Regions from separate parts of the Kitasatospora sp. NPDC091335 genome, predicted to be linked through region 2. Evidence: riboswitches for the same ligand, from Rfam matches in the RefSeq annotation. Region 2 holds a riboswitch; the other holds the start of a gene.

Region 1 (4,510 bases), on a different contig from region 2:
CTGTTGTACACGTTCACGGTGCCGCCCGCCCGGGCGCCGGGCACGGCCGGGGCCGGTCCGGCGCTCTCCTGCTCGCTGCCGAGCACGGCGGTCAGCGGGGAGGTCTCCTTGGCGGAGGCCCCGGCGGTGCCGGAGCCGGTGGTGCTGCCCGCGCCGGCCGAGCAGGAGGTCGCCAGCAGGGCGGTGGCGATGACGGCGAGGGACGGTCTGGTCCAGCGCATGGCGAATCTCTCCTTGCCCCGGCGGATCGTGCCGGGACGGGCTCGGGTTGACGGATGTCTCGGGTTGACGGATGTGAGGGGGTGGTCGATGGGGCCCGGCAGGCACCGGTGCTCCGGTGCGCGGGCCGCGTCGGCTCAGCGGGCGCCGAGCGGGCTCAGCGCGCTCCGGTGCGCGGGTCGAGCGCGTCCCGGACGGCGTCGCCGAGCAGGTTGAAGGCGACGACGAACAGCAGCAGTGCCACCCCGGGGAACACCATGTAGGTGGGGTCGGCCTGGAAGACCTCGGAGCCGCGCGCGATCATCCGCCCCCAGTCGGGGACGGGTTCGGTGATGCCGACGCCGAGGAAGGACAGCGCGGCCTCGGAGGCGACGAAGGTCGGCACCGCCATGGTGGCGTGCACCAGCAGCTGCGAGCGAACATTCGGCAGGAGTTCGTGGACGACGACATGGAACCGGCTCGCACCCTGGGCCCGGGCGGACTGCACGAAATCCCTTTCCCGGAGCGATCGGACGGTGGCCCGCAGGGAAAGTGCGAGCGGAATCCAGCCGAACGCCGAGAAAACCAGGATCAGCACCAGGAACTGCATCCACTCCGGTTCCGCGGTGCCCGGGTCGACCAGCCGGGACTGGATCACCGGGCTGAGCGCGAGCAGCAGGAGCAGGGTCGGAAAGGCCAGCAGCACATTGGCGAGGAATCCGAACAGCCGGTCCGTGATCCCGCCGAGGTAGCCGACCGCCACGCCGGCCAGCACGCCCAGCGTGGTGGTCACCGCGGCGGACGCGAAGGCGATCAGCAGCGAGGTGCGGATGCCGTACAGCAGCTGGGTGAACACGTCCCGGCCGAGGCCGGGCTCCAGGCCGAACCAGAAGTCGCCGGAGATCCCGCCGTTCGGCAGCATCGGCAGGCCGCCGTCGCTGAGCAGGCCGGGGACGTCCTGGCCGTAGTGGTCGACCGGGTTCTTCCCGTACAGCGCGGCGACCAGCGGGGCGCCGAGGGCGAGCAGCAGGAACAGCACCACCACGGCCAGGGCGGTGGCGCCGACCCGGTCCCGCAGGATCCGGCGGAGCAGGCCGTGGGCGGCGGGCGCGGGCCCGGCCGCGGGTGCTGGGACCGTGTCGACCACTGCCATGAGGCGTAACCCCCGAATTCTCCGCCGCCCCATGGGTGAGGGTGCGCTGGTGTGCATTTCCGGTACGGCCTCCGGGGGTTTCCCGGCGGCCGTTCGAGCGACATTGGATCGGATGCTTCCGAGGTTCCGCAAATCACCCGCGGAGGACGTTCGGGTATTTCCCGCCGAATCGTTTCGGGAAATGTGGCGGCTTCATTTCGCTGAAACACTGGCGTTGCAAAACAACGGGCATACCAGAGCAAACCGGACGGGGTGTTCCGCATTCTGAGACCTCCGCCACAGTCCGTCCCGGGTTGGTACGATCCGGGTGGGCCGCAACTGGCGCGCAGGGATGGAATCAACCATCGGGAAGCGGCCCCGTGAATCCTCACGTGCACGTTGCCGAGCGCCTGGGCCCCCCGTATCCCCACCAGGAGACCGCCTTGGCCCAGCAGCAGCCCCACACCGCCGCCTCCGTCGCCGCCGACACCGCCTTCCGCAGCGCCCTCGACGTGGTCGCCGGCGTCGAACCGCGGATCGCCGCCGCCATCGGCCGCGAACTGACCGACCAGCGCGCCTCGCTCAAGCTGATCGCCAGCGAGAACTACGCCTCCCCGGCAGTCCTGCTCACCATGGGCAACTGGCTCAGCGACAAGTACGCCGAGGGCACCGTCGGACGCCGCTTCTACGCGGGCTGCCGCAACGTCGACACCGTCGAGGGCATCGCCGCCGAGCACGCCCGCGAGCTGTTCGGCGCCGACCACGCCTACGTCCAGCCGCACTCCGGCATCGACGCCAACCTCACCGCCTTCTGGGCCGTCCTCTCCCAGCGGGTCGAGAGCCCGGCCCTGGAGCGCGCTGCGGTGCGCAACGTCAACGACCTCACCGAGCAGGACTGGGCGCGGCTGCGCCAGGAGCTCGGCAACCAGCGCATGCTCGGCATGTCCCTGGACACCGGCGGCCACCTCACCCACGGCTTCCGGCCCAACATCTCGGGCAAGATGTTCGAGCAGCGCAGCTACGGCACCGACCCGGCCACCGGCCTGATCGACTACGACGCGCTGCGCGAGACCGCCCGCGAGTTCCGCCCGCTGATCATCGTGGCCGGCTACTCCGCCTACCCGCGGCTCGTCGACTTCCGCCGGATGCGCGAGATCGCGGACGAGGTCGGCGCCACCCTCATGGTCGACATGGCGCACTTCGCCGGCCTGGTCGCGGGCAAGGTGCTCACCGGTGACCACGACCCGGTCCCGCACGCCCACATCGTCACCACCACCACCCACAAGTCCCTGCGCGGCCCGCGCGGCGGCATGGTGCTGTGCCGTTCCGAGCTGGCCGAGCACGTCGACCGCGGCTGCCCGCTGGTGCTCGGCGGCCCGCTCTCGCACGTCATGGCCGCCAAGGCGGTCGCCCTCGCGGAGGCCCGCCGCCCCGAGTTCCAGGTCTACGCCCGCGCCGTCGTCGACAACGCCAGGGCGCTCGCCGAGGGACTGCTGCGCCGCGGCGGCAAGCTGGTCACCGGCGGCACCGACAACCACCTGGTCCTCGCCGACGTCTCCGGCTACGGCCTGACCGGCCGCCAGGCCGAGGCGGCGCTGCTCGACTCGGGCATCGTCACCAACCGCAACTCCGTCCCGCAGGACCCGAACGGCGCCTGGTACACCTCGGGCGTCCGTCTCGGCACCCCGGCCCTCACCACCCGCGGCCTCGGCACCGCCGAGATGGACGAGATCGCCGACCTGATCCACACCGTCCTGCGCGCCACCACCCCCGCCACCACCGCGAAGGGCGCCCCCTCCAAGGCGGCCTACTCCCTGGACGCGGCCCTCCGTGACGCCACCGCCAAGCGGGCCGCCGACCTGCTCGCCCCGTACCCGCTCTACCCGGGCGTCGACCTGGTCTGACGGCCCGCCGGAAGCCGCCGGGGCCCGCACGCAGGCGGCACGCGGACCGCCGGGGCCCGGCCACCGCCGCCCGCGGCCGGCACGGCGGCGCACAGACCGCCCGGGGCCGTCGAACCTCCGCTCGACGGCCCCGGGTGCCGGGCCGGCGGTCCTTCCCGCCGCCCCCTCACCCGGCCCGATTCCGCTAGTACTGCAGGGACTTGTACTGGAGGAACTCCTCCAGCCCGTGGCGGCCCAGCTCCCGGCCGAGCCCCGAGCTCTTGTAGCCGCCGAAGGGCGCGAGCGGGTTGAAGCGGCCGCCGTTGAGGTCGACCTGGCCGGTGTCGAGGCGGCGCGCGAAGGCGGCGGCGGTGTCGGTGTCACGGGCCCAGACGCCACCGGACAGGCCGTACGGGGTGCCGTTGGCCAGCTCGGCGGCGTGGTCCTCGTCCCGGTAGCGGAGGATCGCCAGGACCGGGCCGAACACCTCCTCCTGGGCGACCGTCATCTCCGGGGTCACGTCGGCGAGCACGGTCGGGCGGACGTAGTAGCCGGTGGGCAGCTCGGCGACCGGCTCCGAGCCGCCGACGACCAGCCGGGCGCCCTCGGCCAGCGCGCCGTCGATGTAGCCGCGCACCCGGGCCAGCTGCCTGGCGTTGACCAGCGGGCCGATCCGGGTCTGCGGGTCGGCCGGGTCGCCGGGGCGGTACCGGGCGGCCGCCTCCTCGGCCCTGGCGACCGCCTCCTCGTACTGGTCCTCGTGCACCAGCAGCCGGGTCAGCGCGCTACAGGTCTGGCCCGAGTTGGCGAAGACGTTGGCGACGTTCACCTTGACCGCGCGGGCCAGGTCGGCGCCCGGCAGCACCACGTTGGCCGACTTGCCGCCGAGTTCCAGGGAGACCCGCTTCAGCCCCCGGCCCGCCGTCTCGGCGACCTGCCGCCCGACGGCGGTGGAGCCGGTGAACGAGACCACGTCCACCTCCGGGTGCCCGACGAGCGCCGCGCCCGCCACCGCTCCGGTGCCGGTCACCAGGTTGAACACGCCCGCGGGGAACCCGGCCTCGTGCACCAGCCGGGCGAACAGCCGGGCCACCAGCGGGGTGTCCTCGGCCGGCTTGAGGACCACCGGGCAGCCGGCCGCCAGCGCGGGGACGGCCTTGGCCACGATCTGGTGCAGCGGGTAGTTCCACGGTGTGACCGCCGCGACCACGCCGGCCGGCTCGGCGTGCACCACCGAGTTGCCGATCCGCTCCTCGAACGGGTGGTCGGCGAGCAGGGCCAGGCAGGAGGTCGCCAC
Region 2 (4,510 bases):
CACCGTCAGCAACCCCTCCGACAACGGCGGGGAACGCGCCGTCGCCAACGGCCTCGGCCTGTTCTCCACCCCCGGCTCCGGCCGGACCAAGGGCTTCCGGCTGCGCCCCGCCGAGACCGTGGACACCGCCGCCCGCGTCTTCCCCGGCCTGCACCGCACCGTGCGCGCCCTGCCCCACGACGAGGCCTACGGCGCCGTCACCGCCACAGTGCCCGCCACCGCCTGGTCCACCGCCACCGGCGCCAAGGTCACCGTCGAGGGCCGCGGCCTGGACGCCGTCGTCACCGGCCGCGAATCCGGCCCCGCCGAGGTCGCCGTCACCGCCAAGGGCGCCGACAGGTCCGTCCTGCCGCTCACCGTGCTCGGCCCCGCCGTACGCATCACCGCCGGCAACGAACCGATCGGCCTCGAAGGCACCGGCACCACCGCCGGCCTCACCGTCACCGGCTACGACGCACTCGGCCACGCCGCACCCGTCGAAGCCGCCGACGTCAAGGTCACCGGCGGCGAGGGCGTCGTCGAGGCCGGCGCCGCCGCCGACGGCACCATCACCCTCAAGGCCCTGGCCGACGGCAGGTCCGCCACCCTCAGACTGACGGTCGGCACCCTGGAGACCGCCGTCGCCGTCACCGTCGGCATGACCGAGAAGCCCTTCGCCGACTTCTCCGACGCCGCCGCCTGGAAGTCCGGCAACGACCGCGCCCCCGGCGGCTCGGTCGCCCCCGCCGCCGGCCCCGACGGCACCCACGGCCTGCGCCTGACCTACGACTTCACCCAGTCCACCGGCACCCGCGGCCAGTACGCCATCGCCCCCGAGGGCATCGTGCTGCCCGGCCAGCCCCGCTCCGTCAGCATGTGGATCGAAGGCGACGGCAACGGCGCCTGGCCGCGCGTCCAGTACCGCACCGCCGCCGGCGTCACCGCCAACCTCGACGCCCCGATGGTCACCTGGAACGGCTGGCGCAAGGTCGAATTCCCCATCCCCGCAGGCGTCCAGTACCCGCTGACCTTCCAGCGCTTCCGCCTCATGGAGACCGGCGCCGCCCGCTCCTACAGCGGCGCCCTCACCCTCGCCGACCTGCGCGTCAAGGTCGCCCCCGACGTCGAACTGCCCGTCCAGCCCAAGGTCACCGACCCCGTCGTGCTCACCCACGGCACCGTCGACGGCCGCCAGTTGCGCGTCGCCGTCATGTCCGACGCCCAGTTCATCGCCCGCAGCCCCGACAGCGACATCGTCCAGGCCGCCCGCCGCACCCTGCGCGACATCGCCGCCGCCAAGCCCGAACTGCTCGTCATCGACGGCGACTTCGTCGACGAGGCGTCCCCCGCCGACTTCGCCCTCGCCCGCAAGCTCCTCGACGAGTTCGACCAGCTCACCGGACGCACCATCCCCTGGCACTACGTGCCCGGCAACCACGAGGTGATGGGCCCCGGCACCATCGACAACTTCAAGGCCGCCTTCGGCGACACCACCCAGGTGTTCGACGTCAAGGGCACCCGCTTCGTCACCCTGAACAGCTCGCTCGGCACCCTGCGCGGCAGCGGCTTCGACCAGATCGCCACCCTGCGCAACGCCCTGGACGGCGCCGCCAAGGACCCGTCCATCACCGGCCTGCTGCTCTTCGAACACCACCCCACCCGCGACCCGCTGCCCGACCAGGGCAGCCGGCTCAGCGACCGCAAGGAAGCCGCCCTCGTCGAGCAGTGGCTCGCCGACTTCCGCACCAAGGGCAAGTCCGCCGCCATGGTCACCGGCCACGTCGGCGCCTTCCACGCCCAGAGCATCGACGGCGTCCCGCACCTGATCAACGGCAACTCCGGCAAGGGCCCCGCCTCCGAACCCGACCGCGGCGGCTTCACCGGCTGGACGATGCTCGGCATCAACCCCACCGCCGGCAAGGTCACCGACCCCTACGCCGTCACCGACGACACCTCCGCCTGGCTGCGCGCCGAGGTCCGCGCCCGCGCCGACGCCGTCGACCTCAAGGCCCCCACCGCGCTCGGCCTGCTCGAAGCCGCGCCGGTCAACGCCACCTTCACCCAGGACGGCGAGCGCACCGTGCCCGTCGCCTGGCCCGTCACCGCCCAGTGGGGCGGCACCGGCGTCCACATCGGCACCGCCGCGAGCGCCCCGCGCGGCGCCCTCGCCGCCTACGACCCGGCCACCGGCACCCTGACCGGGCTGCGCCCGGGCCGCGGCACGCTGAGCGTCACCGTCGGCGGGGTGAAGGCCGAACAGCCGCTCACCGTCGGCGCGGTGCCCGCCTGCACCACCACCGTGCGCGGCAAGCACTCCTCGCTCGCCGTCACCGCGGGCGTCACCTGCCTGGAGGGCGCGAGCATCGACGGACCGGTCCTGGTCCAGCCCGGCGCCGCCCTGATCGCGGTGGACTCCACCGTCAACGGCCCGCTCTCCGCCCGCGGCGCGAGCACCCTGGTGCTGACCGACACCACCGTCAACGGCCCCGTCGCCGTCAGCGGCACCACCGGCACCACGGCGATCCTGCGCGGCACCGTCGCCGGGCCGCTGCACGTCGCCCTGAACAAGGGCGCCACCCTGCTGGCCGGCACCACCGTGCGCGGCCCGCTGGACTGCGCCGGCAACACCCCCGACCCGGTGAACGGCGGCATCGCCAACACCGTGAACGGGCCGAAGGGCGGTCAGTGCGCCAAACTATGACGGATCGTCAGAAATGAACGGTCGGAAGTGAATCTCCAGTGGTGCACCGCAGGCCCGGACCGCTCCTCGCGGCCCGGGCCTGCGGCCTTCCCGGAAACTTTCGAGCGGGAACCGTCCGTACGGGCTATCGTGGTCGCGGGCCGTGACTGGCGCTGAGGTGGAGAACCACCGGGGAGCGGCCTGACACCCCGTCGATGCCGTGCGCCTGGGCACCCATTGTGGAGCTCGGGAGTGGCACGTGGTGCAGACACAGCAGGCGCGGCTGATGAACGGCACGGATCTCGCCCGCCGGATCATCGAGACCAGCGCGGCAACCGCCGAGGACATCCGCCACCGCACCGGCACGTCGCCGTGCCTGGCGACCGTCCTGGTGGGGGAGGACCCGGCCTCGGTCACCTACGTCCGGATGAAGCAGGCCCGTTGCGCGAAGGCCGGCATCCGCTCGCGGCATGTCGCCCTCCCCGCCTCGGTGAGCACCGCCGGGCTGGTGGAGGCCGTCACCGAGTTGTCCGAGGACCCGGACGTGCACGGCATCCTGCTCCAACACCCGGTCGGGCCGCACCTCGACGAGCGCGCCGCGTTCGAGGCGATCGCCCCCGGCAAGGACGTCGACGGGGTCACCACGCACTCCTTCGCCGCGACGGCCTTCGGACTGCCCGGCTTCGTCTCCTGCACGCCCGGAGGGATCATGCGCCTGCTGGACGAATACGACGTCGACCTCACCGGCAAGCACGCCGTCGTGGTGGGACGCAGCCCCATCCTCGGCAAGCCCGCCGGCCTGCTCCTGCTCGGACGGGACGCCACCGTCACCTACTGCCACTCCCGCACCGTCGGCCTGCCCGCGATCGTGCGCGAGGCCGACGTCCTGGTCGCCGCCGTCGGCCTCCCGCGCTTCATCGAGGGGGCGGACGTCAAGCCCGGCGCCGTGGTGGTCGACGCGGGCTACAACCCGGGCAACGTCGGGGACGTCGACTTCGGGACCGCCCGCCATCGGGCGAGCCTGATCACCCCCGTGCCCGGCGGCGTCGGCCCGATGACCATCGCCGTCCTCCTCGCCCAGACCGTCGAGGCCGCCGCACGCCAACTCGCCCTGCCTGCACCGGCCCCCGCTCCCTCCAGGCCCTGACGCTCCGCCCCGCCCCCGGTTCACTCCGTCACGGGCAGGCACTCCGCGAGCAGGCCGACGATGTCGCGCCACGCCCGCCGCGCGTGCAGCGGGTGGTGGCCGACGCCGGGCAGCACCTCCTGGTCGACCATCGGGTGGTGGAAGGCGTGCAGCGCGCCGCCGTAGACCACCAGGCGCCAGTCGACGCCCGCGTCCTGCATCTCGGCGGCGAAGGCCTCCCGCTGCGCGGGCGGCATGATCGGATCCTCCGACCCGACCCCGGCCCACACCGGGCAGCGGATGCGCGCCGCCTCGCCCGGGCGGCCCGTGGTCACCGCGTTGACCGTCCCGATCGCCCGCAGGTCGACCCCGTCGCGCCCGAGTTCCAGCACGACGGCGCCCCCGGTGCCGTAGCCGATGCCGGCGATCCGCTCGGGGTCGGTCCGGGGCTCGGCCCGCAGCACGTCCAGTGCCGCATGGCCGATGTCCCGCAGCCGCTCGGGGGCGGCGAGCAGCGGGAGCACGTGCGCCAGCATCTCCTGCGGATCGGTGAACCAGCGCCCGCCGTTGATGTCGAACGCCAGCGCCACGTACCCCAGTTCGGCGAGGGCGTCGGCGCGGCGGCGCTGGAAGTCGTTCAGGCCAGGACCCTCGGGCCCGACCAGCACCGCGGGCCCGCGGCCGCTCCCGGCGGGCAGCGCGAGGTGCCCGACCATCGTCAGTCC

The links. Region 2 has a riboswitch for ZMP and ZTP ahead of ACIQOW_RS27975 (bifunctional 5,10-methylenetetrahydrofolate dehydrogenase/5,10-methenyltetrahydrofolate cyclohydrolase). Riboswitches for the same ligand answer to the same signal wherever they lie in the genome.
Region 1: it holds a riboswitch for ZMP and ZTP, as region 2 does, so the genes downstream of both, ACIQOW_RS23345 (glycine hydroxymethyltransferase) here and ACIQOW_RS27975 (bifunctional 5,10-methylenetetrahydrofolate dehydrogenase/5,10-methenyltetrahydrofolate cyclohydrolase) in region 2, are expected to answer to the same signal.

Annotation. Positions count from the first base shown of each region.
Region 1 is NZ_JBIVUM010000011.1:79,432-83,941, reverse strand. It holds gene ACIQOW_RS23355 (ABC transporter substrate-binding protein) at 1-221, opposite strand, end outside; gene ACIQOW_RS23350 (ABC transporter permease) at 377-1,351, opposite strand; ZMP/ZTP riboswitch at 1,656-1,753, shown strand; gene ACIQOW_RS23345 (glycine hydroxymethyltransferase) at 1,774-3,234, shown strand; gene ACIQOW_RS23340 (aldehyde dehydrogenase family protein) at 3,419-4,510, opposite strand, start outside.
Region 2 is NZ_JBIVUM010000015.1:86,611-91,120, forward strand. It holds gene ACIQOW_RS27970 (phosphodiester glycosidase family protein) at 1-2,680, shown strand, start outside; ZMP/ZTP riboswitch at 2,813-2,898, shown strand; gene ACIQOW_RS27975 (bifunctional 5,10-methylenetetrahydrofolate dehydrogenase/5,10-methenyltetrahydrofolate cyclohydrolase) at 2,946-3,806, shown strand; gene ACIQOW_RS27980 (dienelactone hydrolase family protein) at 3,827-4,510, opposite strand, start outside.